2 linked regions of the Bacillus pumilus genome follow. The protein of the gene in region 2 interacts with the protein of the main gene of each other region in a pairwise test. Links are inferred from orthologs where the notes say so. Each region holds a gene or a part of one and is shown on either strand. Other genes may lie near its edges.

Region 1 (3,139 bases), 950 kb from region 2 along the record:
TCTTTTTGACCCGATAACACGACACTGTCTGTCTCAAGGTCCAGCTTTTTAAAGTCTTGCTCGACTTGTTCAGTTGACAGCTTGTGATCACTTTGGATATCAATTCTAGTTCCACTTGTAAAGTCAATTCCCGCATTCAGCTTGAAGATGGAAAGAACGATGATTCCCGCAATGGTGATAGTAGCTGAGAAAATCATAAATCCTTTACGTTTGCTGACGAAATCCCACTTATCAAATGGTGTTTTTGGCTCGGTGGTTTCTGTTGTTTCATGAATGTTCATAATGTCTTTTTGACGAACACCAAACCAGCCTTTTCTCCGGTCAAGATAGCGGCTTTCAACAAGAAGACCAAGAAGGAATCTTGATAGGAAGACAGCTGTGATAAAGCTAGTTAAAATCGATAGGATGAGCATCGTTGCAAATCCTTTTACCGAGCTTGTCCCGAAGAAGAACAGCACGCCGCCGGCAATAATACTTGTTAAGTTTGCATCAAAGATGGTTGCAAATGATCGGCGGTTCCCTGATCTGAAAGCAGAACGGACTGATTTGCCGAGCTTGAGCTCTTCTTTGATCCGCTCATAAGTAATAATGTTGGCATCAACAGCCATCCCTACCCCTAGAATCAATGCCGCAATTCCAGGCAGCGTCATGACTGCACCCATCCAATCAAACACTTGAAGCGTAATGTAAATATAAGCTGAAAGTGTGATGACAGCGATAAGACCAGGTAATCGGTAATAAAGCAGCATGAATAAGAAGATAAATGCGATTCCTACAATTCCTGCGAACACTGTTTCGTCCAGTGCTTGTTCACCAAACTGTGCACTCACAGATGTTGAATATTTTTCTGTTAATTTCACTGGCAATGCCCCGGCATTTAAAATACTTGCAAGGTCCTTTGCCTCTTGGACAGTAAATTTCCCTTCAATTTGCACGTCACTGCTGTTAATTTCTTGATTCACATTCGGTGCAGAGACATACTTATGGTTTGATTTTGAGACTTCTTTTTTGAAGGAATCTCCTTTGTGGTAATCAAGCCAAATGACAAGCTGGTTATTCGGCGCCATCGCCGCTACTTTTCTTGTGACGTCACCAAATTTTTTCGCATCCTTTAGTTTAACCGTCACAATTGGCTCATTCGTTTGACTGAATGTTTGTTTTGCACTGTTTTCGACCAGGTCAGCCCCGTTAAGGAGTTCTTTATCATTCGTATCTCTGAAGGATAGCTGTGCTTCAGTGGAAAGAATCTCCCTAGCTCTGTTTTGATCTTTTACTCCCGCAAGCTGCACACGGATACGATTGTTGCCTTCAATCGAGATGTTCGGCTCACTTACACCTAGCACATTGGCTCTTCGGTTTAAAGCCTCCACTGTACTGACGAGGACACTATTTGTGATTTTATCCTCTTTTTTCACTGGATGTACATCATACAGGACCTCAAATCCACCCTGTAAATCCAGCCCTAGCGTCATATCTTTCGCAACAGGCTTTGTTAGTAAGCCTACGCCAGTTCCGATTAACAGAACCACTAAGAAAAACGCAAGAATGCGCCCTTTTTTCATTATGTATTTCCTCCTTAAACACCTGAATCCATTAAGATGGCTTATTTCAACAGTTCATCTAGCATATTCTTGCCATCTTCACTGTCCAAAAAAGCAGACGTTTTAAACGACTGAACGGTTGCATAGTTCATAAATTCGCCAATTTTCACAGATAAAATATCTGCAACCATTTCATGAATCGGATACTCTTGTTTTTTCTTCCACTTCTTATTCTCTAAGTATGACCATAATTCCTCTAAATCTACATCTTTATAGCCCAAAACGATGAATTCTTCAAGCTTACTGAACAGAAAAGGCTTTAAATGGTCTTTGTAAATTGCAGCCGGATGTTGTGTCAATGGGACGCTCCCCCTTTTCAGTTTTTATCGAGAGACTTGTCATGCTTGGACGATATACACGCATATCTTATTGTATATGATTCTATGTCGTTTGAGAAGGCAGGTGATCTTTGATTTGACGAAGCAAACGTTTTTAAAGGGCACGATTATTTTAATTTTAGCAGGTTTTATCACGAGAATATTGGGTTTTGTCAATCGAATTGTCATTGCAAGGTTCATTGGCGAAGAAGGAGTCGGGCTTTATATGATGGCTGCTCCTACCTTTTTTCTCGCTGTGACGCTAACACAATTCGGACTGCCTGTCGCTATCAGCAAGCTTGTCGCAGAAGCAGAAGCCCGGGGTGACAAACAGAAAACAAAACGAATTCTTGTCATGTCTCTTGCGATAACAGGGACTCTCAGCCTGATATTCACGCCGCTCTTTTTATGGTTTGCACCCATCATGGCAGAAAATATGCTGACAGATCCTAGAACGGTCTATCCACTGCTTGCCATTACGCCCGTTGTCCCAGTCATCGCCATTTCCAGTGTGCTAAGAGGATATTTTCAAGGCAGACAGCAAATGAGCCCGCTTGCCATATCTCAAGTACTGGAACAGGTTGCAAGAATTTCTCTAGTGGCAGTATGTACAACGGCTTTCCTTCCTTATGGGATTGAATATGCGGCAGCAGGTGCGATGATTTCATCTGTTATTGGAGAGATGATTTCACTTGCTTATTTACTGATTGCCTTTCGTTATAAAAAGACCATTCGTATTCGAAAACGATTTTTTAAGGCGATTCATGACGGTAAGGACACGTTTAAGCAGCTGATGAGTATTGCCCTGCCAACAACAGGCAGCCGTTTTATCGGGAATATTTCGTGGTTTTTAGAGCCGATAGTTGTCGCGCAAAGTCTTGCCATTGCTGGATATGCGGCCGTCGAGGCGACAAGACAATACGGGGAATTGACTGGTCTTGCGCTGACCCTTTTGACACTGCCTAGCTTTATTACGTATTCTCTCTCCACTGCACTGGTCCCAGCAATCAGTGAAGGAATGGAGCAGAACAAACGCAAAACGGTCGAATACAGGCTGAAGCAGGCGATGCGTCTTTGTCTACTCAGCGGAGGTATTTCCTGTATTATTCTTTTCGTTTACGCAGAAGATTTAACGCTCTTTATGTATGGTTCATCGCATGCGGCTATTTATGTAAAATTCATGGCACCATTTTTTCTTCTATATTATTTTCAAGGGCCGCT
Region 2 (3,130 bases):
CACAGCCTGTACCTGCATCCGTTGTCACGTGGTCACCAAGCATCACAAGTGAATCTCTACCATAGATCGGATGCTCTGCAACGACGTTATCTAATTCTTTTCCTTTTAATGTTTTCACGACTTCATACTCTTCAAAGCCAAGCGTTTTTGCCACTTGTTCAACAAGCTCAGATGCGACAACATATCGCTCAGCACCTACTTGAAGAACGCTGTACTCTAGGTTTGGATGAACACAAATGCCAAGGTTTGCAGGAAGTGTCCAAGGTGTTGTTGTCCAGATGATGAATTGTTCGCCATTTTCAAGTACGCCTTTTCCATCTTTCACTTTAAATGAAACGTAAATGGATGGTGAACGTTTGTCTTTATATTCAATTTCCGCTTCAGCAAGAGCTGACTCACTTGAAGGAGACCAGTTAACAGGTTTTAGTCCTTTGTAAATATAGCCTCTCTTCGCCATTTCACCGAAGACAAGAATTTGTTGCGCTTCATACTCAGGCTTTAACGTGACATATGGATTGTCCCAGTCCGCTCTGACGCCTAATCGCTTAAATTGATTGCGCTGACCTTCGATTTGCTTCCAAGCATACTCCTCGCATAGTTTGCGGAATTCAGCTGTCGACATTTCTTTACGTTTGACTTTTTTATTTTTAGTGAGCGCTGTTTCAATTGGTAAGCCGTGTGTATCCCAGCCCGGTACGTACGGTGCATGGAATCCATTCATTGATTTAAAACGGACAATAAAATCTTTTAGGATTTTATTGAGTGCGTGCCCCATATGAATGTCACCATTCGCATATGGAGGTCCATCATGCAAAATAAAGGTCGGGCGTCCTTTTGTACGCTCTAAAACCATTTGATAGATGTCTTTTTCTGCCCACTCCTCTTGGATTTCAGGCTCTTTGTTCGGCAAGTTCCCTCTCATTGGGAATTCTGTTTTCGGCATTAATAAGGTGTCTTTGTAGTTCATACCCATTCCTCCATATGCAAATTCTGATTAAAAAACAATAAAAAAAGCCCTCTCATCCCATAAGGGACGAGAAGGCTTGTCTCGCGGTACCACCCTTTTAGACAAGCGCTATGACACAGCCGCTTATCCACTCTAAAATCGTAACGTGATCAGACGCCTTTTCTTACTGGTCATTTCAGAAAAGGAACTAAAGGGGTGATCTCATTGCAGCGTCTCGTAATGTCAGGCTTCCACCATCCCTGATTCGCTTTATTACGCATATGACAACTGCGAGTGTCCCTTTCAAACGTTTATCTCTTGTTAATTTATGATGGTATTATATGCAACTTGTACACGTCATGTCAAGATGATGCGCTTATTCTTTTTCGTCAAAGACAGCGTCAACTTCATATTCCAGTAAATGATCCCAATCGTCATTTTTTAGAAGATCAAGCTGAGCTTCGATGAGCATTTGGAAGCGAGTTCTAAAGACCTTCGACTGCTTCTTCAGCTCTTCGATTTCCATCGCAATCTTTCTTGATTTAGATAGCGCTTCGTTAATAATACGATCGGCATTTTTCTCCGCTTCACGAATGATCAATTTCGCTTCTTTATCAGAATGACGTTTGACGTCTTCTGCTGCTTCCTGCGCCACAAGAATTGATTTGTTTAATGTCTCTTCAATTGTTGCAAAATGACCTAATCTTTCGTCAAGCTCGTTTACTTTTTCTTCGAGTTCATTCTTTTTGCGAAGCACGATTTCGTAATCTTTACGTACTTGGCTTAAAAACTCGTTTACTTCATCTTCGTCATAGCCGCGAAAGCTTTTTGTGAACGTTTTATTATGAATATCATTAGGTGTTAATGGCAACCTCGCCACCTCCAGATTCAAGTTCGTTATGTCAGAAGCTCAAATGTTACTTTAAATTTATCTTTTTTGGTCTTCCCATCAATCGTTTTGAGGCTAAAGCGGCCAAATCCCCTAACAGAGAGCTGATCGCCTTCGCCGATTGTAAAGGAAGGGTCCTCAGTGACTTTCCAGTTAACTTTGACAAGCCCATTTTTGACCAAAAGCTGTGCTTTTTGCCGAGACTGACGGCTGATTGCAGCACATACCGCATCAAGCCGCAGTGAAGAAATCGTATCTTCTTTGATGTCAGTCTTGCTCTTAACCGGCTTTAAATCTGCCTGCGTGATTTCCTCTAATGAAACGGAGGCTCTACCGACATGCGTCAGCTGCGCCCGAACAAAATCGGCGACATCACTCGTACAAATAAACTGCACATCTTCCTCTGAAAATAACAAATCTCCAAATTTTTGACGCTTCAAGCCTGTCCCAATCAGTGAACCAAGGAGCTTCGGGTGTTCTAACGAAATAAACTTTTTCGCATAGTTCACCTGAAAATAAGACAGCTCAGCATCCTGAGTAGCCGGTTGTAAATATTCAGGATAAATAAGAGCTCTTTTACGCTCCGCTCCTTCATACCCGCCAAAAAACATGATCCCAAGCTCATCAGCATGCTGGATGACGGACTGGGTAATAAACTGCTCACGCGGATCAAGAAAGTCTGTCAATTTCAAACGATACTGGTCGAGTGCGATTTTTTTCCAGCCTAACACTTGGTCGACAAATGGCTGTTCGTCTTTTCTAAAATGCTGATAGATATCGCTCATTTTGTTCCTCTCTTATGTAAAAGAGCCTGGCAGTGCCAAGCCCGGCAGCCTGTTTACATGATTCCTGCAATCATTTGATAAAGACCTCTCAATCCATATTCTGAAGCAAAGCGAATCACAAGCAATGCCACAATCGGCGAGATGTCGATCATGCCGATTGGCGGAATAATTTTACGAAATGGTTCTAAATACGGTTCGCAAATATTTGTCAAAAAACGGCCAATTGCTGTTTCTCTTGCAGATGGCACCCATGACATAAAGATGTAAATAATAATCGCGAATGAGTAAATCGTTAATACCGTTCCTAAAATACTAAAAATGAAATTTAGAATCACTATGATTTACCACCTCTGAGGTTCTTCCTCTGTCAAAAGTTCTGATATTGTGCCAGATACATCTACATTATCAGGTGTACAGAGGAATATATTCGAGCCAATACGCTGGATATCTCCACCGATTGCATATACAGTGCCGCTTAAGAAGTCGATGATTCGCTTTGCTTGATCGTGC

Evidence for each region.
Region 1: the proteins of CKW02_RS07560 (region 2) and CKW02_RS12630 interact in binary tests that used the Bacillus subtilis proteins (3 or more experiments, as listed by UniProt). The link is inferred for Bacillus pumilus from one-to-one orthologs.

Annotation. Positions count from the first base shown.
Region 1 is NZ_LT906438.1:2,451,836-2,454,974, forward strand. What follows is about bases 253-3,060. They hold CKW02_RS12630 (post-transcriptional regulator), read right to left. Parts: upstream 1,901-3,060; coding sequence 1,604-1,900; downstream 253-1,603. Other genes in these bases: secDF (protein translocase subunit SecDF), read right to left, coding at 253-1,562; spoVB (stage V sporulation protein B), read left to right, coding at 2,016-3,060. Also shown: more of secDF, read right to left, coding at 1-252; more of spoVB, read left to right, coding at 3,061-3,139. UniProt on the Bacillus subtilis protein: Required for post-transcription initiation control of the comE operon. Promotes the accumulation of its target comE mRNA to septal and polar sites.
Region 2 is NZ_LT906438.1:1,496,879-1,500,008, reverse strand. Bases 71-2,869 are described here. They hold CKW02_RS07560 (DivIVA domain-containing protein), read right to left. Parts: upstream 1,818-2,869; coding sequence 1,323-1,817; downstream 71-1,322. Other genes in these bases: CKW02_RS07550 (YggT family protein), read right to left, coding at 2,674-2,869; CKW02_RS07555 (YlmH family RNA-binding protein), read right to left, coding at 1,844-2,620; ileS (isoleucine--tRNA ligase), read right to left, coding at 71-967. Also shown: more of ileS, read right to left, coding at 1-70; more of CKW02_RS07550, read right to left, coding at 2,870-2,955; cell division protein SepF, read right to left, coding at 2,962-3,130. UniProt on the Bacillus subtilis protein: May act as a pilot protein, directing MinCD to the polar septation sites or by inhibiting MinCD at the midcell site of division. Required for polar localization of the chromosome during sporulation.